2 linked regions of the Methylomagnum ishizawai genome follow. The protein of the gene in region 1 interacts with the protein of each later gene in a pairwise test. Links are inferred from orthologs where the notes say so. Each region holds a gene or a part of one and is shown on either strand. Other genes may lie near its edges. The genes, in order: panC and B9N93_RS09465.

Region 1 (11,627 bases):
CAAGGCCAAGGGCATCGATCTGGCCATCGTCGGGCCGGAAGTGCCCTTGGTGTTGGGCATCGTCGATGCGTTCCAGGCCCAAGGGCTCAAATGCTTCGGCCCGACCCGCGCCGCCGCCCAACTCGAAGGTTCCAAGGCTTTCTGCAAGGATTTCCTGGCCCGCCACCGGATTCCCACCGCCGCCTACGCCACCTTCACCGAGGTCGAACCGGCCCTGGCCTATCTCCGCCAGCAGGGCGCGCCCATCGTGGTCAAGGCCGACGGCCTCGCGGCGGGCAAAGGCGTGGTCGTGGCCCAGACCGAGGCCGAGGCCGAGGCGGCGGTGCGCGATATGCTGGCGGGCGATGCCTTCGGCGCGGCCGGGCGGCGGGTGGTGATCGAGGAATTCCTGCCGGGGGAAGAAGCCAGCTTCATCGTGATCGCCGATGGCATCCACGCCCTGCCGATGGCTTCGTCCCAAGACCACAAGGCCCGCGACGATGGCGACCTCGGTCCCAATACCGGCGGCATGGGGGCGTATTCGCCCGCGCCGGTGGTGACGCCGGCCATCCACCGCCGGGTGATGGACGAGGTGATCATGCCGACCTTGCTCGGCATGGCCACCGATGGCCTGCCCTATACCGGCTTCCTCTACGCCGGATTGATGATCGGCCCGGATGGTGCGCCCAAGGTGCTGGAATTCAATTGCCGCTTTGGCGACCCCGAAACCCAGCCCATCATGCTGCGCCTCAAGAGCGATTTGCCCAGCCTGTGCCTCGCGGCGCTCGATGGGTGTTTGGACAAGGTCGAATGCGTGTGGGACCCGCGCCCGGCCTTGGGCGTGGTGCTGGCGGCGGACGGTTATCCCGGCGATTATGCCAAGGGCGAGGTCGTCCAAGGGTTGCCACCGGCGGGCGGGACCGAAACCAAGGTGTTCCACGCCGGTACCCGGTTGCAGAGTGGGCAGGTGGTGACGGCGGGCGGGCGGGTGCTATGCGTGTGCGCCCTGGGCGGCACGGTGGCGGAGGCCCAGCGCAAGGCTTACGAGGGTTTGGACGGCATCCATTGGGACGGGGTCTATTACCGCAAGGATATTGGCCACCGCGCCATCGCCAGGGGATAGGCGCGGATTCTACTTGGCTTTGGCCGCCGTGGTCGGCGGCGGATTCAGGGGCAGGTTCACCACGTAGGGATAACCGTCCATCTCCAAGCCCAGGCGCAGGAGATTGGCGCTGCGGGCTTCGTCCTGGCCGGGGAAGAACAAATAGCCCTGGGCCAATTCTCCCGGTTGTAGACGCTGGTTGCGTAGGGATTTGCCGTTCAAGTCTTGGCGGATGCGGTTTTGCAGGGCCTGGCCATCGCCGCCGCCCAGGAACGCCCCCGCACCCGCGCCCACCCCGGTGGTGTTGAGCATCGGCCCGTAGCCGTTTTGGAGGATCAAGCCGATGGCGAAACCGCTGAGCGCCGCCGTGGCCCCGCCCCACAGGACCGAGAGGGCTCCACCCTTCAAGGCTTCCCCCGTGCCCACCGCCGCCACCACCCGGCTTTGCGCCTGTTCGGCGGTCAGCAAAGGCCAGGCCATGCCCTGCCGGTCGATGAGGAAGGTCTGCTGCGGATTGATCTTGATGACATCGCGGCCCCGGTTGTCGATCACCAGCCGCACCGGCAGCAGTCCCGCGCCCCGGATATCGAAGCCGAACGCCTGTTCCGCCTCCTTGGGTTCGGGATAGGCCCGCGCCGCCATCTGGGCACCCTCGACCTCGACGCTGTTGGGGCTGAAGCCGGGCAGAGGCACGGGCGGAATCTTCTGGTGATAGGTCGAGCAGGCGAGCATCCCGGTCAGGAGCAGGACGATGGCGAGGCGGGCCGGGGTCTGGCCGGTCCGGGGCGGGCGGTGCGCGTTCATGGGTTGCTCTGGATCGTGCAGGGGAGGAGCATAAGCATAACCCCGATTCGGCTTATAATTCCGTCCATTCCATCCGTTCCCCAATCCCTGGTCCAGCATGAGCATAGGAAACGATCCCGCCTTTCCAGCCCCGACCCCCGCCCAGCAAGCTTTGCAACGCCTACGCCAATTCGTCGCCACCCAGGTCGTCGGCCAGGACCGGTTGATCGAGCGGATGCTGGTCGCCCTCCTGGCCGATGGCCATATCCTGGTCGAGGGTGCGCCGGGGCTGGCCAAGACCCGCGCCATCAATGTGTTGAGCCGGGGCATCGAGGGCGATTTCCACCGGGTGCAGTTCACACCCGACTTATTGCCCGCCGACCTCACCGGCACCGAAATCTACCGGCCCCAGGACGGCAGCTTCCATTTCCAGCAGGGACCGCTGTTCCATAACCTAGTGCTGGCCGACGAGATCAACCGCTCGCCCGCCAAGGTGCAATCGGCCCTGCTGGAGGCCATGGCCGAACGCCAGATCACCGTGGGCCGGGTGACGTATCAGCTGCCGGAGTTGTTCCTGGTGATGGCGACCCAGAACCCTATCGAGCAGGAAGGTACCTATCCTTTGCCCGAGGCCCAGCTCGACCGTTTCATGCTCTACGTCCGCATCGGCTACCCGGAAGCCCAGCACGAGCGCGAAATCCTGAGGCTGGTGCGCGGCGAGGCCAAGCGCACCGGCGCGGTCCGGTCCCCGGCGTTCGAGCCGGTCGGCCAGGCGGTGTTGTTCCAGGCCCGCGAGGAAGTCCTCGGGGTTTATATGGCCGAGCCTTTGGAACACTATCTGCTGCAATTGGTCCTCGCGACCCGCGAACCCGGTGCCTACGGCGCGGATTTCGCCCGTTGGCTGCAATACGGGGCCAGCCCCCGCGCCACCATCGCCCTGGATCGGTGCGCCCGCGCCCGCGCTTGGCTCGATGGCCGGGATTTCGTGACGCCCGAGGATATCCAAGGCATCGCGCCCGATGTGTTGCGCCACCGCCTGATCATGGCCTATGAGGCCGAGGCGGAGGGCGTCACCGCCGACCGTTTGATCGGGGAACTGCTGCGCCATGTCGCCGTGCCTTGAACCGCAAGGCGGCTGGGGCTGGTTCCGTCACGGATGCGGGGTCGGCGGCGTTTTTCCGTTGATGGCGGCGATATAATCCAAGGATATTGTAGTGGCCCAGGGACAAGCGGACGGCAGTCCAAGGGCGAAGTTGATTCCAGAGGTTCTCATGCAGGCATACCAGGAAGCATTCATCCAATACGCGATCCAGTGCGGGGTGTTGCGCTTCGGCGACTTCACCCTCAAATCGGGGCGGCGCAGCCCTTATTTCTTCAATACCGGCCTGTTCGACAGCGGGGCGCGGCTGGCCCAACTGGGCCGGTTCTACGCCGAAACCCTGCTGGACCGGGGCATCCAGGCCGACGTGCTGTACGGCCCGGCCTATAAGGGCATCCCTTTGGCCTGTGCCACCGCCATCGCCTTGGCCGGGGCCACCGGCGCGGAAGTGCCCTTCGCTTTCAACCGCAAGGAAGCCAAGGACCATGGCGAGGGCGGCGCCTTGGTCGGCGCGCCGTTGCGGGGTTCGGTGTTGATCCTGGACGATGTGATCACGGCGGGGACGTCGGTGCGGGAATCGGTGGACATCATCCGCGCCGCCGGGGCCACGCCTTCCGGCGTCCTGATCTCGCTGGACCGCCAGGAGAAGGGCCGGGGCGAACTGTCGGCGGTGCAGGAGGTCGTCGAGCAATATGGCATCCCGGTCCACGCCATCATCGGACTGGGCGATATCGTGGACTATCTGGCCCAGGCCGGGCAGGCGGTCGAACTCGAAGCCATACGCCGTTACCGCGCCGAATTCGGTTCGTTATGAGCCGTTCTCGCCATTGGGTGTGGGTCTTATGGTTGGCCTGGGCGGTGCCCATGGCCGGGATGGGCGCGCCACCCGGTAGCAAGCCTACCCCGTCTACCTCGTCTACGCCGACCTACCGCTGGGTGGACGAACAGGGCGATGTCCACTATTCCGACCAGGTACCGCCCGAAGAGGTCAAGCAGCGCCGCACCAAGCTCGACGCCCAGGGCCGCGAGGTGGGTGTGGTCGAGGCCGCCAAGACCCCGGAGCAATTGCGCCGCGAGCAGCAACTCCGGCAGTTGCGGACCCAGCAGGATAAAATCCTGGCCGAGCAGCGCGACCGCGACCTGTCCTTGCTCAGGACCTACCGCAGCGAACAGGAAATGTACCGGGCCTTGCAGAGTAAGCTTGATACTCTCGACGGTCTGGTCAAGATCAACGAGACCAACCGCCAACGCCAGCAAGACCTGCTCCGCGGCCACGAGCAACGCGCCGCCGACCTGGAGCGGCAAGGGCAGCCCGTGCCCCAGACCTTGCGCGACAACATCGCCGCCACCCGCCGCCAATTGGCCGAGTTCGGCGAACACATCCGCCGCCTCGAAGCCGACAAGCGCGAGATCACCGAGCGCTTCGCCAAGGACATCGCCCGCTACCGCGCCATCGCCGCCCAGCAGAAGGACTCTTCCGCCGAGGCGCTCGGGGCGGGGCTGTTCGATTTCGGCGGCACTTCCAAACAGGACAACCAGGAGATCGTGATCAGCGCCATCCCCTGCGCCATCGGGCCGATGTGCAACCGGGCCTGGGGGCTCGCCAAGCAATATGTGTTGAAGTCCGGCGGGATGGACGCCCTCTCGCTGGAAACCGAGCGCATCCTGCAAACCGCCCCGCCCGCGAACGACGACCAATTCGGCCTGACCGTCACCCGCATCGCCGGCAGGACCGAGGATATCCTGTTCCTCGATGTGCGTTGTCGGCCTTCCTCGGTGGGGGAGGCGCTGTGCGCCGGGGCCAGGGTGCGGGAGGTCCGGTTGGGTTTCAAGCCGTATATCGAGGCGGGGCTGGCGGGTGGCGGTTCCGCATCCGTTCCCCGTTGAAACCGCTATCCTTTCCGGGCTCCGTCGCGGTGGGCACGAGACATTATTAACCAATAGTGCTAGGAGTCTGTCGGACTTCCAAGCGCGAAGCGCTTCGCTTGTACACGAATATTTGGCGACTCATCGAATTCGAATGATCGAAAATTCATGTAGAAGCGCCCAAATTGACCACAAAATGGTCAATTCGGTCTTTTTATTGGAAAGTTTGACAGACTACTAGTCAATTTAATGCTACACAATACCTGACGACCGTCGTGGGAAGCTTTCCCAACCGTTGCCCGACCTACACAATCACCGCAGAGGTCTTTCCAACGGCTGCGTGATTTTCCAAAATCGTCGGGGCAACCCTCGCGGAAACCTTCCCCGTAGCCGCATAGCCCACCACCCACCTTGACAGCCCCCCCGCCGCCCACAAGAATCCCCCGCCAACCCTCCAACCCCAACGGATTCCCAACCCCATGACCACCCTCAGCAAATCGCTCCAAGCCCTGCGCGACATCGTTGATTCGGGCCGTCCACTGGCCTACGTCAAAACCTCCGAGGAACAGCGCATCTCCAACCTCCTGGCCGCAGCCGCCAACAGTTTCTTCGCCGCGCCCGTGCCACTGTGGAGTTGGAGCCTCACCGAAGGCATGAAACAAGCCGACGGCAGCCGCGCCGAAGCCGCCAGCGCCCGCGCCGCCTTGGATTTCATCGCGGAACACCCTGGTCCGGCCCTGTTTCACCTCAAGGATTTCCACGAGCCGATGCGCGATTCCGCCGACATCCGCCGCCGCCTGCGCGATTTGTACGCGGGCTGCTTCGACCAGGGCAAGTTCGTGTTCATCACCTCGCCCGTGCAATTCCTGCCGCCGGAACTCGACCGCGATTTCGCCTACCTCGAACTGGGCGTGCCGGACTTACCGGAACTGGAAACCTTCCTACACAGCGAAACCGCCCTCCTCCAGGCCGCCGGTTATACCCTCGACGAGGACGAGGCCACCCAAACCCTCATCCTCCGCGCCCTGCAAGGCTTGACCCTGGACGAAGCCCGCCACGCCCTGCGCCGCGCCCTCGCGGGCGGCAAGCACCTGGGCCGCGATGCCCTGCCCGCGCTCTACCAGGAAAAACGCCAGTTGGTGAACCGCAGTGGCATGATCCAGTTCATCGCCGAGGGCGACAACATCGGCCATATCGGCGGCTTGGAGATCATGAAGCAATGGCTGATCGAACGTCGCCGCCTGTTCCAGCAGCGCGACAAACTGGGCGCGGATATCGTGCCCAAGGGTATTTTGGTGATGGGGATTTCCGGTTGCGGCAAAAGCCTCTCGGTCAAGGCTATCGCCAATTGCTTCGAGCTGCCGCTGTACCGCATCGACATGGGCGAAATCTTCTCGGGCCGCCATGGTTCCCCGGAAAGCGCCTTCGCCCGCGCCTGCCGGATGCTGGAAGGGATTTCGCCCGCCGTGGTCTGGTTCGACGAGATCGAGATGGGCATCACCTCCACCGAATCGGCGGGCGAACAAGGCCGCATCTTCGCCTTCTTCCTGACCTGGATGCAGGAAAAGACCAAGGGGCTGTTCGTCGCCGCCACCGCCAATCGCATCGACCTGCTGCCTGCCGAGATGATCCGCAAGGGCCGCTTCGACGAGGTGTTCTTCGTGGATTTGCCGCTGGACGACGAGCGGGTCGATATTTTCCGCATCCATCTGGAACGCCGCGGCATCGACGCCAGCGGCTTCAACCTGGAACGGCTCAAGCGCTTCACCAAGGGCTGGACCGGGGCCGAGGTCGAGCAATGCGTGGTGTCGGCCCTCACCACGGCGCGGTTGGAGGAGCGCGAACTCAACGAGGACGACCTGATGTACGCCACCGGCAATATCGTCCCCTTGTCGAAAACCATGAAGGAGCAGGTGGACCATATCCGCAACTGGGCGCGGGACCGGGCCTTGAAGGCCTCGCCGTCCGAATTCGCGACCTAAGCCCGCACCCTCGCCGAAACCGAGCCATCCAAGATGAAAACCGCCCACGCCATCCCCGAATTGCGCCACAGCGTCCGCCTCTGGCGCGAACAAAGCCTTTCCGTGGCCTTCGTGCCCACCATGGGCAACCTGCACGCCGGCCATATCCATCTGGTCGAGGAAGCCAAGCAACTGGCCGACCGGGTGGTCGTCAGCATCTTCGTCAATCCCAGCCAGTTCGGCCCCGGCGAGGATTTCGCGGCCTATCCCCGCACGCCGGAAGCCGACAGCGCCCAACTCGTCGCCGTCGGCACCGATCTCTTATTCCTGCCGCCCGTGGCCGAAATCTACCCCGCCGACCCGGCCCGGATGACCTACGTGGATGTGCCGGGTTTGTCCGACGATTTATGCGGCCAGTTCAGGCCCGGCCATTTCCGGGGCGTCGCCACCGTGGTTCTCAAGCTGTTGAACCAGGTGCGGCCCGATGTGGCGCTGTTCGGCGCGAAGGATTACCAGCAATTGACGGTGATCCGCCGCATGGTGGCGGATTTGGATGTGCCGGTACGCATCCAGGGCGTGCCCACGGTACGGGAGGAAAATGGCTTGGCGCTGAGTTCGCGCAATGGCTATCTATCGGCGGAGGAAAAGGCGCGGGCGGCTTCGATCTATGCCCAGTTATGCGCGGCGGCGGCGGAACTGCGCGGCGGCGCGCGCGATTACGCCAGGATCGAGCGGGAGCGGGCGGAAGCCCTGCGGCACCAGGGCTTCGTGCCCGATTATTTCGCCATCCGCCGCCAGGACGATCTGGCCCGGCCTGGGCCGGGGGAAACCCGGTGGGTCGTCCTGACCGCCGCACGGCTGGGGAAGGCGCGCTTGATCGATAATCTCCAGGTGGAGCTATAAGCCTCAAACATCCGGGCCGGGATGCTTGGCCTGGGCCGCCCGCGTCTCGGCCTCCATGAGACCGGCGGCATAATAAAATCCATGCGAGACGGCCAGATAGGCCATGGCCATCACGAAGGCATCCGACACCGGCAGGTTGTTGACCATCCCATAGAACTTGGCCCCCACCGCCGTGGCGAAAAAGGTATAGGCCATAATCAAAGCCTCGATGCGGCTGCCCTTCAAATAGCGGAAATACCACAGCCCCAATTGGCTGAATACCAGATAGCCGATGACGACCAGGAAGTTATTAAGCAAGGGGCCATACATGCCGTCGTCGTCGGGCACGATGAAATCGGGATGGTTGATCACGGCGATACCGCCCAGGATCGATAACCAGACGGCGAAGTGAAAGTTGAAACTGACGAGTTTTTGGATATTCATGTGGGCGGGCCTAGACGATGGGTTTCAAGGGGATTCCGGCAGGCGGGATGGGCCGGTGCCCGGCGGTTCCGGGGGGAACGCGCCGCGCTCATTCGAGACAGCGGGACGGGGATAAGTTCCGGGTAGGGACCGGTGGAATTCCTGGGTATCACGAGGGCCGGGGCCGGTTGGAACTTTCTCCGGCGGAAGGGGGTCATAGGGCCATTCAGGCACGACGCGAACTACTCACCTCCTCTCTTTGGGTAGTTTTCTCAATCCCGGTTCCCCCCAACCGGGAACTCCAAGACTCCGAAGCATTTTCCCCTTTTTTGCTTCGGAGTTTTTTTTGCCCGGCGATCCCTCAAAGCCCGCCGTCCGGCACCGCGCCCGGCCCGCATTCGAACCAGCGGTCCAACACGGCATGGGCCTCCTCCACACCGACCCGCTTGAGGGCGGAGAACAATTGCAGGCCGATGTCCGGGCCTTGCCATCCGGCCAACTCCCGCCTGACCTTGTGCAGGGTATCGAGGGCCGCGCCCCGACTGAGCTTGTCGGCCTTGGTCAGGGCGATATGCAGGGATAGGCGGTAATGGGCGCACCATTCGATCATGCGCCAATCGAAATCGGTCAAGGGACGGCGGATGTCCATCACCAAAAAAACCCCGCGCAGGGCTTGGCGCTGGCTCAGATAGTTCTCTATCATCGCCCCCCATGTTTTGCGCATGGCCTCGGGCACCTCGGCGTAGCCGTAGCCCGGCAGATCGACCAGGCGCCGGTCCGCGTCGAGTTGGAAGAAATTGAGCAGTTGGGTCCGGCCCGGCGTCTTGCTGACCCTGGCGAGGGATTTCTGTTGGGTGATCAGGTTGATGGCGCTGGACTTCCCGGCGTTGGACCGGCCCGCGAACGCGACCTCCAAGCCTTGGTCGGGAGGGGCGTTGCTCAGCTTCGAGGCGCTCGCCAGGAAACTGGCGGAATGATAAATGGATTTCACGATAGGCCGTTGGGGAAATAATTGACTTTTGTAGTTTACCCGTATTTGATTGCGGGTTTGAAGCGGACCACGCCCATTGGGTTTTTCAGCGCCACGCCGCCACCGGGACCATGCCCCAAGCCACCGCCCCGGACGGCCCGTTTACATTCATATCAATAACATCCGGCTATCAGCGAGGTATCGGGAATGGGAAAACTAAGGTTTTGGATGGGTCTGTTACTGGCGGGCGGCGTCGCCCTCGCCCATGCCCAAGGCAATCCCGCCGCCGGCAAGGAAAAAGCCATGGTCTGCGCCGGCTGCCATGGCGAGGACGGCAATAGCAGCGCCCCGATTTTCCCCAAGATCGCGGGCCAGCACGCCGCCTACATCGCCAAGCAACTCCACGATTTCAAATCCCAGAAGCGCGGCGACCCCACCATGGGCGCCTTGGCCGAACCCCTCACCGGCCAGGATATCGACGATCTCGCGGCCTATTACAGCCAGCAGAAGATCACCATCGAGAAGACGGAAGCCAACGCCCTCGGCGAAACCATCTACCGCACCGGCAACCTCAAGACCGGCGTCCCGGCCTGCACCGGCTGCCACGGCTTCGGCGGCAACGGCAATCCGGGCGCGGTGTTCCCCCAGCTCAACGGGCAGTACGCCGCCTATGTCGAAAAGACCCTCCGGGATTTCAAGGCCGGGGAACGCGGCAACGATATGAACGGCATGATGCGCGCCCTGGCGGCCCGGATGAACGAGGCGGAAATCAAGGCGGTGGCGGACTACATTTCCAGCCTCCAATAATCCACGCTTCCCATAACACTCCCTGTATTTTTGACGAGGTATCATGATGAAACTGCTGTTCGGGTTCATGGCGGGCTGGCTGTTGCTATCCGCGCCGGTTTTCGCCGAGGAGTTCAAAGCCGGCACCGACTACGACACAATCAACCCGGCCCAACCCACTTCCGATCCCAGCAAGGTCGAGGTGATGGAATTCTTCTGGTATGGCTGTCCGCATTGCTACCACTTCGAGCCCGACCTGAACAACTGGATCAGGAGCAAACCGCAGAACGTGGTGTTCATCCGCCAACCGGCAGTGTTCAACGAACATTGGCGCAACCACGCCAAGGCGTTCTTCACCGCCGAGGCCTTGGGCGTGGTGGAGAAGGTCCATAGCGATTTCTTCGACGCCATCCAGAACAAGCACCAGACCCTGGAATCGGAGAAGGACCTGGGCAAGTTCTTCGCCGCCCACGGCGTGAAGGAGGACGACTTCAAAGCGGCCTTCAAGTCCTTCGCGGTGGATTCCAAACTGCGCCAGGCCGAGGGCATGGCCGCCCGCTACGGCGTCACCGGCACGCCCAGCATCGTAGTGAACGGCAAATATCTGGTCGGTCCCGCCAAGGCCAAAAGCTTCGCCCGCATGATCGAAATCACCAACGCGCTCATCAAGAAGGAAACCGAGGCCAAGCCCCCGGTGGCGGAAGCCCATGGCGCCCCGCCGATTCCCGAAGCACCGGCCCTGAAAGCGGCCCATTAGGCCACCGCCCAGGGTATGGACCCCACAGGACCGCCGCTCCCAGGCGGCGGATCCGCGTCCGGGGAACGCGCAACCCACGCAGACCCCAGCCCATGACATCCGTGCCCGACCGCCCGCGCCGCCTGAAACTGGCGAGTTTCAACATCCAGACCGGCATTAGCACTTCGAGCTACCGCGACTACCTCACCGGGGGCTGGCGACACATCCTGCCCTCGCGGAAACGCCTGCCCAACCTCAACCGCATCGCCCAACTCCTCAAACCCTTCGACCTGGTGGGCCTACAGGAAGTGGACGGCGGCGGCGCCCGCAGCCACAACATCGTGCAAGCCGAATATCTGGCCGAACACGCGGGCTTCCCTTATTGGCATAACCAGGTCAACCGCCGTTTCGGCAATATCGCCCTGCATAGCAACGGCCTGCTGAGCCGCCTGAAGCCGGATACCGTCCACGATTACAAACTGCCGGGCTTGCCGGGGCGGGGCGCGTTGTTGGCACGGTTCGGCCAATCGGGCGAGGATGCCTTGTATGTTGGCGTGCTGCATCTGTCCCTGGCGCAACGGACCCGGCTTCGGCAACTGGCCTTCGTCGGCGAGTTGATCCACGACCTGCCCTATGTGGTGCTAATGGGGGATTTCAATTGCGAACCCGATTCCCCGGAATTGAACCTCCTGTTCCAGACCACCCGGCTGTGCGATCCCGCCTGCCAGATCAGCACCTTCCCGAGTTGGCGTCCGCACCGGATGCTGGACCACATCCTGGTCACGCCCGAATTGAAGGTGGAAAAGGTCCGGGCGCTGAATTTCACCTGCTCGGACCATTTGCCAGTCGCGATGGAAATCGCCCTGCCGAGGCATTTACCGATCGGCGGCTGAAGCGCATCGGGAGGGTCAACCCGTATGCGCCCGGCCCGCGCAATCCCCAAGGCATAAAAAAAGGGCAGGATATGAATCCTGCCCTGGCGACTTTCTGGAACCACCCCGCGGGGGATTATTCCAAATTGGCGTGCCGGGTCCGCATTT
Region 2 (11,697 bases), 1.5 Mb from region 1 along the record:
CGGGGTCGCTCTGCTGTTCTGCATCAGCATCGCGCTACGGAGGCCGGTGGAAACAGGCATAGGGCTGGCTCTGCTGGCGGCGGGATTGCCGTTTTATGCATACCGGCGGAAGCGCATATAACCCTTTCACAAAAGACTTGCATGCCTATTAAGCTTCGGTTCCGGGCATCATATAATTCAAACCGGTACCGGGCCATCAATCTTCTGTTTCATATATCCGGTCGCGACATATTTCCTTATCACCAGGAATCCCTCCCTATGAAATACCTCATTCCACTCGCCTGCGCGGCGTTACTCCAAGCCACCCTACCCACCACCGCCCAGGCCGGTTTGATTTTCACCATGCAGGAAGCTGGCTCCGATGTCGTCGCCACGGGCAGTGGCAGCGCCGATATTACGGGCTTAACTGCCGTTGCCGCGTCTACTTCCAGTTTAGTTTGGGGCCTATTTCCCTTAGGCAGCGGCTCTAGCGTCCTGACTGTCGGCCCAACGACCAGGGCAATCGCATCAAGCAAGTGTTTGAATTCCGAGGATATGTTGGCGGTACTCGTCGTTCCATCCGGCCAGCAACCGCCGGTTCTTGATGCCGGCCTTGGTGGTTTTGTCCTGGCGGAGCAGGTTGAGGGCGATGCGGCGCAGGATGGAGAAGTTCTCCGCCGAGTTGCCCTCGCGCATCCGGGCCTGGTCCTCGCCGAAGGCAATATCCAAAGACCAGTGCAGGCCATTCTCCACGCCCCAGTGTCCCCGCACGATTTCGCCCATACGGGCGGCGTCCACGCTCAGCGAACTGATGTAATACCTCCGCTCGCGGCTGGTGGTCCCGCCCACCTCGCGGATGGCCTCGACCATGGCGAGCGTCCTGACCCCCGGCCAGTCGGCGCGGTCCACCCGTCCGTCCACATCCTCTGCGACCACGCAGCGGCGGGTTTCGATCCGGCCATGGTCCTTCTCCACCCATTCGGCGTGGGTGTGGGGCCTGCCTTCCCAACCGTCGCGCCCGCCCTCGTCGAAGAAGCCGTCCAGGGCCGCCGCGAGGCCGGGCTGGTTGTTCTTCACGCTCAGCACGTAGTCGGCCTCCTGCCCCACGATCTTCGCGGCGATGGCCTTCTGGCAGCCCATGGCGTCGAGGGTCACGACGCAGCCCCTGAGCAGCAGGGCGTCCAGCAACTCCGGGATGGCCGTGATCTCGTTCGACTTCTCCGCCGTCCTCACCTGCCCCAACGCCAGCCCAAGCCCATGGGCATACGCCGACACCAAGTGCAGCGCCTTCCCGCCCGCCGACTTCGACCGCTTGGCCGTCTTGCCGTCGATGGCCACTTGCAGCCCCGCCAGCGCCCCGCACACCCCGCCCATCCAGGCGATGAACCGCTCCTCGAATCCCGCCGCGTCCAGCAGCGCGAACACCCGTCCGAACGTGTCGTGCGAGGCCACCCCGTTCTCGAACGGCAGGAACCGCCGCAGCCACGGCAGCTTGGCCCGGCCCCACAACGCCACCGCCGCCCAGCCGTCCGCTCCGCTCAATACCGCGCAGACCGCCACCAGCAGCAACTCCTTCAAATCATGTCGGGATTGGCGGGTGCGCGGGTCTTCCAGGTCGGCGAAATGCTCCAGCAGCGGCTTCTTCTCGGCGGTTTCCATCGGGGCTCCTTGTCCAAGGCAAAGACCCGCCATCAACCACTTATGGCCCTATGCTGTCAAGCTTTCCTTCGTGCGATTGCCCTGGCCCAACGACCAACCACCCAGTCGATTTCTATACCGTAAGCGGTGCGGCAAATTTCGGCACGGGTAGCAAAATCTTCGCGGACACTGGCACGGGTGACATCCTTGCCATTATCGCCAACTTCGGATTGTATGTACCCCGTGGCTATGTCTCGGGCACCGCGCTTTCGGGCTCTGCGACTTGGCTGAATCAAAGCTTTACAAGCCTCGGCGCTAAGTACAGGACAAAAACCTAACTGCTTGATTGCCAAAGGCGTAAACTATCCGGCTTTTACCTCCGATGGCTGACCCTCATCAAGACCTCAAGGCCGTCCTGTCCGAGCACCTGCCGTGGCACGGGGCCCGGATCGGCTTCCTCGCGCATTTCCTGCTGGCCCTGCTCAAGGTGCGCAGCGTCAACCTGGCGGAACTCGCCACCGGCTTCGGCGGTCCGGCCAAGGTGGAGTCCCACTACAAGCGGCTCCAGCGCTTCTTCCGCGCGTTCGAGTTGGACCAGGACGTCCTCGCCCGCCTGTTGGTGCGGCTGGTCCCGGTCGGCGACGGCCCCTGGCGGCTGACCCTGGACCGCACGAACTGGAAGTTCGGCCTGGCCGAGATCAACTTCCTGGTCCTGGGGATCGCCCACCGGGGGATGGCCGTGCCGGTGTTCTGGAGCGTCCTCGGCAAAGCGGGGAACTCCGACACCGCCGAGCGCATCGCGTTGATGGAGCGCTTCCTGAAGGTCTTCGGCACCGCCCGGATCGCCGCCCTGCTGGCCGACCGCGAGTTCATCGGCGAGGACTGGTTCCGCTGGCTGCAACAGAAGGGCATTCCCTTCCACCAGCGCCTCAAGCGCGACACCCGCGTTCCCAACAGTTGGAACCGGATGATGCGCTTGGACCAATTGTTCGGCTCGCTCCGGCCCGGCGAGACCCACCGCCTGGTCGGGCGCCGTCCGGTGTGGGGCTGCTTCGTCCACCTCTCCGCCCTGCGCCTCGACGACGGCGGCTTCCTGTTCATCGCCTCCTCCGGCACCCCACAGGCCGGGGCCATCGACGCCTACGCCGACCGCTGGCAAGTGGAAACCCTGTTCGGCGCTTTGAAATCCAGGGGCTTCAACTTGGAGGATACCCACCTCACCGACCCCAAGCGCCTCGCCAAGCTCATGGGCCTGCTTGCCCTGGCCTTCGCCTGGCCCTACCGCACCGGCGAACTGCTCCACGACGGCCCCAGCCCCGTCCGTCAAAAAAAACGCTGTCGCGCCCCCTCAAGTCCCTCTTCCGCCACGGACTCGACTTCCTTCGCAACACCGTCCTGAACCCAACCGAGAAGTCCGATGAGTTCGCCTGGGCATTGCGGGTTTTGTCCTGTACATAGGCCTCGGCGTTACGCCCGGAACCTACACCTGGACCTGGGGCAGCGGTGGCCACGCCGATTCGGCCACACTGATCATCGGCAGCGTGCCCGAACCCGGCACGCTGGCCCTGGGACTCGCCGCCGCGCTGGCCTACCGGGCGGGCGGACGGCGCAAACCGCACATGGCGTTGGCGGCGGCCTAAACACGGCCCTCCCCCCAGGACGTCCACCGGCACGCCGCGCCCCAGAACTTCCCTCTCCTCCGCCGGTCACATGCATCGGACCGGGCTCCCCGGTCGCGCCAGTTCCACCATACCCACTACACCACCCACAGAGAGGAGATAGCCATGATCGGCGGCATCGTCGCGATAGTCATCGCATACGGGTTCTACCGCGCCGCGGAAACCCGCGGCCTTCCCAATTTCCAATGGGCCGTGGCCGGCACCCTCGCCTATTACCTGCCTAATTTCATCTGGTCGCTGGCCGTGGCCAAGCCCTGGGTCAATTCCCTGCACGCGGCCAACAACGCCGGGATGGCCGGGATCGCCAACCTCTCGTCGGTCTTGATCGGGCTGGCCGTGGCGCTCGTGGTTTATAAGTTCTTGCTGCCGAGAGCGCCCTTGGCGCAATAGGCCGCACCGGCCCCCATAAAAAAACGGGCGGCGGGTTTTTCAACCCGCCGCCCGTTTTTTGTGGGCCTTGGAGCCGGACGCCTTACAGCGCGGCGGCGTTCTCGCTCAGGTAGGCGGCGACGCCCGCGGCGTCGGCGTTCATGCCCTTCTTGCCCTTGTTCCAGCCGGCCGGGCAGACTTCGCCGTGTTCTTCGTGGAACTGGAGCGCGTCCACCATGCGGATCAGCTCGTCCATGTTGCGGCCCAGCGGCAGGTCGTTCACGACCTGGTGGCGGACCTTGCCCGACTTGTCGATCAGGAAGGTGCCACGGTAGGCCACCGCCGCGCCTTCGACTTCCACGTCATAGGCCTTGGCGATGGCGTGGCTGACGTCGGCGATCATGGTGTAGCGGACCGGGCCGATGCCACCCTTGTCCACCGGGGTGTTGCGCCACGCGGCGTGGGTGAACTGGGAATCCACCGAAACCGCCAGCACTTCGACGCCACGGCTGGTGAGTTCGTCCAGGCGGTGGTCGAGGGCGACCAGCTCGGTCGGGCAGACGAAGGTGAAGTCCAGGGGATAGAACACCACGGCCACATACTTGCCCTGGGTTTCGGCGGAGAAGGTGTAGCTGTCCTTGATGCTGCCATCGCCCAGCACGGCCGCGGCGGTGAAATCGGGGGCGGGTTTACCGACGAGTACGCTCATCTGAAAATCTCCTTAACGGTCTTGTCATTGGGGTTCGGGGACGGCCCCGCCGGGATTTCCGGGCGGGCGGCCCCCAGGTCGAATGCATTGCGCGTCCGAATTCTACACGGAAACACTCAGAAATTATCTACCCGCGGCCTGTGGCCCACGCCCGCCCATGACACCGCGCCAGCGGGCATTGGCCCCGGATTCCGGTTCGCCTTGGAGACGCGCCAGGAGGTGCCCGGCCCGGTTGTGCAATTCGATGGCGGGTCCGGCTTCCGGGTCGGCGCGGTCGTCGATCAGCCGGATGGTCCCGATATTGTCCTCTCTGAGATAGAGCGCGAAATTGTCGCCGAGGATTTCGAAACGGCCTTCGCCGTGCCTGATGCGCTGGACCGTGCCCCGGTGCCAACGCTCGAACGCCGTGTGGGAGATGCTGACGACACAGACTATTTCCTGCCGGGCTAGCCGTTCCAGGCGTTCGGAAAACTCCGGCAGGGATAAATCCAGGGTGGACGCTCCTAGGGCGCGATCCCGGACGACAGCGAGCGCGGCCCCGTGCTGGGACTCTTGAGGGGGGGGCGGGGCTTTCGCGGCTGAGATTCTAGGGAGCATCGGACACCTCCTAAGGTGGGGCATTCCCACGCGGGGATGCCTTGGTCTTGATAGGACGCCAAGACTATCGGCGACCCAAGCGAATAAATCCATGGAAAGAAATGTAGTCCGCAATCCGGCGGGCATGATAAAGCCAACCGGGGAAACTACGGTTTTGGTATGGAGCGCGGCGACGAAGCCACCGGGAACCGGATCGGATCGGCGGGATATCCCAGCGGAAACCGGGCTGGACCGGCGGCCGCTGGGCGGGGATAAGGATGGGAATCGGCTCAGGCCGCGCGGGCGGTTTCACGGCGGTGTGCGACCGCATCGGCCAGGATGCCCAGTAAGAGTTCGGTGTCTTCCCAGCCGATGCAGGCGTCGGTGATGCTGACCCCGTAGGCCGGGGCCTTGCCCGGCTCCAGCTTTTGGTTGCCGGGATTGAGGTGGCTTTCCACCATCACCCCGAAAATGCGCCGGTCGCCCGCAGCGATCTGTACGCCCACTTCACGCCCGACTTCCACCTGGCGACGATAGTCCTTCATGCTGTTGGCGTGGCTGAAATCGACCATGACATTGGGCGGCAAGCCCGCCGCCGCCAGCGCCTCGGCGGTGGCCTGCACACTGGCGGCGTCGTAGTTGGGCTGCTTACCGCCCCGCAGGATCACATGGCTGTCCTCGTTGCCGGTGGTGGAGAAAATCGCCGAATGCCCGGCCTTGGTCAGCGACAGGAAATGGTGCGGGCGCATGGCGGCCCCGATGGCGTCGATGGCGACCTTCACCCCACCATCGGTGGCGTTCTTGAAACCCACCGGGCAGGACAGGCCTGAAGCCAGCTCGCGGTGGACCTGGCTCTCGGTAGTGCGCGCCCCGATGGCCCCCCAGGCGATCAGGTCGGACACATATTGCGGGGTGATCAAATCCAGGTATTCGGTGGCGGCGGGCATCCCGAGCTGGTTGACTTCCAGCAACAAGCCACGGGCCAACCGCAAACCCTTGTTGATGTTGAAGCTCTCGTCCAGGTCAGGATCGTTGATGAGCCCCTTCCAACCCACGGTGGTGCGCGGCTTCTCGAAATAGACCCGCATGACGATCACCAGATCGTTCACCAACCGCCGTTTGGCTTCCAGGAGGCGGCGGGCGTAATCCACCGCCGCCTTGGGATCGTGGATGGAGCAAGGACCGATGATGACCAGCAGACGGTCATCCTGGCCCTTGAGTATCCGGTGGATCGCACGCCGGGCCGTGAGGACGGTGGTGGCGGCTTCCTGGTTGATCGGAAACTCCTCGTGGACGTCGTGCGGCGGGAGCACCTCCTTGATCTCGGTGATCCGCAGATCGTCCGTGTTGTACTGGTTGTGGGCAACCGCCACGATATCGGAATGCTGATTCATATTCTTCATCACCGCTGATTAGGCTTGGGAACGCCCGGCAAAAACGCGGGGGCGTACCGTAAAGTCCGGCATTCTAACGTGCCGCCCAAGGGCAGGGCTACCCGCAAGGGGAAAGGGTCCGTCCATGAATACAGGGCCTTAGCCACGCCCCGGCCCGAACGCCCGCTCGAACGCCCAGCGCAACAGGAAAAACAGCGCGGCCATCAGCACCAGCAGCGTCCCGATACCCCCGCCGAAAAAAATCCAGATGCGGGTTTTCATCAGCAAGAACACCGCCACCGCGGTCAACACCAGCAACCACATGAAACCCGTCAGCCTGCGGAACCCCGGGATCTGCGCCGGATCGGCCTGGTTGCGGACCAGGCCCAAAGTGACCGTCATGGACAGCAGGGGCAACAACTCCGACAACACACCGGCCTGCATCAAGCGGCCATGGCCCAAGGTGTCGGCCAAGGCCACCGCCGCCATGATCCCCGGTAGGCAAACCGCGTAGATCAAGCCGGTGTAGGCATAGCGCACCGGGGAAGCGCCCACCCAACCTTTGGGATGCAAACGCCCGGCCAGCCACGCCAAGGCGGGGATGGCACCGAAATAGGCCAACACCGCCACCGGGTTCGCCTCGACCTGGGCGAACAATTCCTGCAAGCTCATAAGATTCTCCGCTGATGAATCCGACCCGACCGTGCGCGACGGGTCCAAGGATTATCCCACAGCCGATACCGGCTTTTTGAACAAGACCTTGCAACGGTTCCGGTCATTCGGGGCCGGGATTCCACGCCCCCCGGTTCCGCTTGACACATCGGCCCCTCGTCCATAGCATTCCCCAGTTTTTTCCGGCCCCAAGCTCGAATCCTGCCAGCCCAGTCGCGGATATTTTTAAATGACCTTATCCACTCCCGCCCCCATGAACGCCACCGCCTCCAATCCGCCCAGCGGGTTCGCCGAAGTCCGCCAATTGGTGGGGGCGGAAACCGCCGCGGTTGACCGGTTGATCCTGCAAGAACTCAGCTCCGACGTGCTGCTGATCAATCAAATCGGCCATTACATCATCAACAGCGGTGGCAAACGCCTCCGGCCCATGTTGCTCTTGCTGGCCGCGAAGGCTTTGGGCTATCCGGGCCAACAACATATCACCCTGGCGGCGGTCATCGAGTTCATCCACACCGCCACCCTGCTGCACGACGATGTGGTCGATGAATCCACCCTGCGCCGGGGCCAGGACACCGCCAACGCCCTCTGGGGGAATTCGGCCAGCGTCCTGGTCGGCGACTACCTCTATTCCCGTTCGTTCGAGTTGATGGTGCGGGCACAGAACCTGCGGGTGATGGACATCCTCTCGCAAACCACCACCTCCATCGCCGAGGGCGAGGTGCTGCAACTGCTGAACTGCAACAACCCCGCCACCACCGAGCAGAAATACCTGGCGGTCATCGCCCGCAAGACCGCCATCCTGTTCAGCGCCGCCGCCCAGCTCGCCGCCGTGCTGAACGCCTCGCCGGAGCCGATAGAGACCGCGCTGCGCGACTATGGCTTACACCTGGGTATCGCCTTCCAATTGATCGACGACGCCTTGGACTATCGGGCCAACCCGGAGGAACTCGGCAAAAACCTGGGCGATGATTTGGCGGACGGCAAGCCCACCCTGCCCTTGATCTATGCCATCGAACACGGCACCGCTGCCCAGAGCGCGGTATTACGCCACGCCATCGAAAACGGCGACCGCGAGGCTTTCCGCGAAGTTTACAAAATCATTGAATCCACCGACGCAATCGCTTATACTTCCCTGCGTGCCAAAGAAGAAGCCAATATCGCGATAACCTCGCTTTCGGTCCTTCCGGCATCCGAATATAAAGAAGCTTTGGAAAGTCTCGCCCGATTCTCAGTCGAGCGTAGTTTCTAAAAATCCAGCGTTTTCGGGGTGTAGCTCAGCCTGGTAGAGCACTGCTTTCGGGAGGCAGGGGCCGGAGGTTCGAATCCTCTCACCCCGACCAATCAAGCCCATTCGTTACGTCCTTCCCGATTTCAACGGACGTAATCCTCTTTCCCCTATTCCCCTTATATAATTCCTTCGCGCACCGCCCGCTCCAGGTCGGTGGCATCATTTCCGATACCCGGTTTCCTCCCCGTTTCCGGCCAGCCCAAAACCCTGGGTTAAATCCCCTATCCCAACCCATAGGCCGAGATTTGGCAAACCCCATGGACGACGAATCGCTCTACGAAGTCGATGAATCGGACCGGGTTATCGGTCCACGGCCACGCGGGGAATTGCACCGCTTGGGACTCAGGCACCGCTCCGTGCATATCCTGGTATTCAACGGGCACGGCGAGCTATTCCTACAGAAGCGCTCCATGACCAAAGATATCAGTCCGGGCCGCTGGGACACTTCCGCCGCCGGGCATGTGGAGTTCGGGGAAAGCTACGCGGACTGCGCCCGGCGCGAACTGGCGGAAGAACTGGGCGTCGCGCCGACGGAAGGACTCCACCCCTTGTTCAAGCTCGCCGCCTCGGCCCAGACCGGCTGGGAATTCGTCCAGGTCTACCACACCCAACACGCGGGCGGTTTCCGGCTGAACCCCGACGAGATCGACGCGGGCCGCTGGTTCGCGCCGACGGCGGTGGACGCCTGGGTGGCGGCGGACGACGGGACGCTCACCGCCGCCTTCCGGCTCATTTGGCGGACCTACCGCGACCCGCCCGCCTAGGCCCGGCCCTCCTCCCGCAACAGGTCCAACAAGGCCGCGAACGCCCGCCGGGTGGAGGCGAAGGCGAACCGTTCGGGATCGACCTCCCCAGGCGCCAACAGCACATAATCCGCCACATCGTCCGCCGCCCGGATGCCACCGATATCCGGGGCTTCGCAGGCGAAAAAAATATCGGTGGTCTTATACGGCACCTGGGCATAGAGATAATCGTTGGGGGCGCTGAGCAAATAGCGGAAGCCGCCCACCGCGATCCCCAATTCCTCCCGGATTTCCCGGCGCAAACCCTCCTCCACGCTCTCGTCGAAATCGACAAAGCCACCGGGCACATCCAGCATCCCCCGCCCCGGCGCCTTGGCCCGCACACACAGGATCAGCCGACCGCCATGGAACACGAACGCCCCGGCGGCGGCGGCGGCGTTGAAAAAGAACAAGAACCCGCACTGGCCGCAACGCAGATGGCGCACCGCCGACACGTCGGGACCGGGCGCGCCGCATCCGGGACAATGGCGGAATTGACTGGCGGGGCTGTTCCGCAAACGCTCCGAATCCATAAAACACCCTCATGTGGAGGCCCGCGCCGGCGGGCCGCGTAGTGGAAAAAACCGTTCGGATGACGGAAGATTCGACCCGCGCCACCCAGAGAGGCACCGCCATGGACCGCGCCGTTTTCTTCATCTCCGACCATACCGGCATCACGGCGGAAGCCCTGGGCCGCAGCCTTCTAAGCCAGTTCCCGGATTTCCGGTTCGAGCGCACCACCCTGCCCTTCGTCGATACCGAGGTCAAACTGCGCGCCGCCTGCCAGCGCATCCAAGCCAGCCAGCGCGACAGCGGGCAAGCGCCCCTGGTGTTCAGCAGCCTCGCCAACGCCGGGCTACGCACCCTGTTGATGGCCAGCGGCGCGGTGGTGTTCGATGTGTTCGAGGGTCATATCGAGCGGCTGGAAACCGCCCTGGGACTCCAATCGGCGCAGGCGGTGGGACGCGCCCATGGATTCCACGCCCAGGGCCGGGAGCGGATCGAGGCGCTGAAATTCGCGCTGGACACCGACGACGGGCTGAGGGCCGATGCCTACGGCGCAGCCGATATCATCCTGGTTGGCGTGTCGCGTTCAGGGAAAACCCCGGCCTGCCTCTATCTCTCCCTGCAATATGGCGTCGCGGCGGCCAATTATCCACTGGCCGAGGAAGAACTGGAACGGGTGGAATTGCCCCGGACCTTGCGGGCATGGCGGGACAAGCTGTTCGGGCTGACGCTGGCCCCGGAACGCCTGCACCTGCTGCGGGAAGAACGCCGGCCCGGCAGCCGCTATGCCGCGCTCCCGCAATGCCGCCGGGAAATCCAAGCCGCCGCGGCCTTGTTCCAAACGGCGGGCATCCCCTGCCTGGATACCTCGAATATGTCGGTGGAGGAAATCGCCACCACCGTCCTGCACCGCTCGGCATTGAAGCGGTTGCGATGGTGAGCTACGGGTCGGGATGCCGCTCCGGGCGCGGCACGGCGACGATCAGCAAAACCGTCGCCGCCACCGCGCAAGCCGCCGAGAACCCGAAGGCCCAGGCCGAGCCGAACGCCTGCGTCAGTCCCCCGAAGATCAAGGAAGCCGGCAGCAACAACAACCCCGTGACCAGGTTGAACCAGCCGAAGGCCGTGCCCACGCCATGGCGCGGCACCATATCGGCCACCAGGGCTTTCTGCGCCCCCTCGGTGGCGGCGAAGAACAGGCCATACATGGCGAACAAGGGCCACAGCCACGCCTTGGACCAACCATCGAAACCCAGCAACAGCAAGATCGCCGAATACACCCACCAGCCCGCGACGATCATGGTTTTGCGCCCCACCCGGTCGGACCAGGCCGAAAACCCCGTGGAACACAGCGCGGCGACCAAGGACACCCCGGCCCACAGCAAAGGCAACTCGGCATCCGGCACCCCCAATTCGCGGGCACGCAACAACAAGAACAAGCTGGACGGGAATCCCAGCGTGAACACGCCCAGCACCAGCAAATAGCGCCGGAACGCCAGCGAGAACGTCCCGATCCGCCAATCGAACGGCACGGCGGGCCGCGCCTCGCGCTCCACATCCTTGAGGCACAGGGTCAGCGCCACCGTCAGCAAGCCCGGCACGGCGGTCCATAGCAACACCTGCCGCAAATCGGCTTTTTGCTCCAACAACCACGCCGCCATCAAGGGACCGGCCACCGCCCCGACATTGTCCATGGCGCGATGGAAGCCAAAGGCCAAACCCCGTTGTCCGGGCGCGGCGGACAAGGCCAGCAAGGCATCGCGCGGCGATGAGCGCAAGCCCTTCCCCATCCGGTCGGCCAAACGGAACCCCATCGCCACCGGCCAGGACTGGGCGAAAGCCAGCATGGGCCGCGACACCGCCGCGATGCCATACCCCGCCACCACCCAGCCCTTGGCCGAACGGCTACGATCCGCCGCCCGCCCCGACACCAGTTGCAACAGGCTGTTCACCGCCAAGGCCGAACCCTCGATGAAACCGAAAATCCGCGGCTCGACCTGCAACACCACGGCGAAATAGATCGGCAGCAAGGGATAGACCAGTTCGCCGGCGGTATCGTTGAGGAAGCTGATGCAGCCCAACATCCAAACGGTGGCGGGCAATTGGAGAACGGCGCGGGGCATCA

What was found.
Region 2: the proteins of panC (region 1) and B9N93_RS09465 interact in binary tests that used the Escherichia coli proteins (3 or more experiments, as listed by UniProt). The link is inferred for Methylomagnum ishizawai from one-to-one orthologs.

The regions. Positions count from the first base shown.
Region 1 is NZ_FXAM01000001.1:632,056-643,682, reverse strand. What follows is about bases 6,030-8,768. They hold panC (pantoate--beta-alanine ligase), read left to right. Parts: upstream 6,030-6,844; coding sequence 6,845-7,693; downstream 7,694-8,768. Other genes in these bases: yihA (ribosome biogenesis GTP-binding protein YihA/YsxC), read right to left, coding at 8,457-8,768; B9N93_RS02770 (hypothetical protein), read right to left, coding at 7,697-8,116; B9N93_RS02780 (AAA family ATPase), read left to right, coding at 6,030-6,811. Outside these bases: purD (phosphoribosylamine--glycine ligase), read left to right, coding at 1-1,102; B9N93_RS02800 (hypothetical protein), read right to left, coding at 1,112-1,885; B9N93_RS02795 (AAA family ATPase), read left to right, coding at 1,983-2,987; pyrE (orotate phosphoribosyltransferase), read left to right, coding at 3,136-3,777; B9N93_RS02785 (DUF4124 domain-containing protein), read left to right, coding at 3,774-4,850; more of B9N93_RS02780, read left to right, coding at 5,309-6,029; more of yihA, read right to left, coding at 8,769-9,086; B9N93_RS02760 (c-type cytochrome), read left to right, coding at 9,294-9,872; B9N93_RS02755 (thiol:disulfide interchange protein DsbA/DsbL), read left to right, coding at 9,916-10,608; B9N93_RS02750 (endonuclease/exonuclease/phosphatase family protein), read left to right, coding at 10,701-11,480; hxlB (6-phospho-3-hexuloisomerase), read right to left, coding at 11,596-11,627. UniProt on the Escherichia coli protein: Catalyzes the condensation of pantoate with beta-alanine in an ATP-dependent reaction via a pantoyl-adenylate intermediate.
Region 2 is NZ_FXAM01000001.1:2,116,843-2,128,539, reverse strand. What follows is about bases 7,485-10,293. They hold B9N93_RS09465 (NUDIX hydrolase), read left to right. Parts: upstream 7,485-8,540; coding sequence 8,541-9,047; downstream 9,048-10,293. Other genes in these bases: B9N93_RS09455 (pyruvate, water dikinase regulatory protein), read left to right, coding at 9,658-10,293; B9N93_RS09460 (NUDIX hydrolase), read right to left, coding at 9,044-9,598; ispB (octaprenyl diphosphate synthase), read left to right, coding at 7,485-8,244. In the rest of the region: B9N93_RS09515 (APC family permease), read left to right, coding at 1-121; B9N93_RS09510 (ISAs1 family transposase), read right to left, coding at 508-1,638; B9N93_RS09505 (IS4 family transposase), read left to right, coding at 2,000-3,016; B9N93_RS26820 (hypothetical protein), read left to right, coding at 3,159-3,257; B9N93_RS09500 (hypothetical protein), read left to right, coding at 3,402-3,686; B9N93_RS09495 (peroxiredoxin), read right to left, coding at 3,769-4,374; B9N93_RS09490 (hypothetical protein), read right to left, coding at 4,498-4,971; 3-deoxy-7-phosphoheptulonate synthase AroG, read right to left, coding at 5,241-6,344; B9N93_RS09480 (hypothetical protein), read right to left, coding at 6,483-6,995; more of ispB, read left to right, coding at 7,225-7,484; more of B9N93_RS09455, read left to right, coding at 10,294-10,512; B9N93_RS09450 (MFS transporter), read right to left, coding at 10,514-11,697.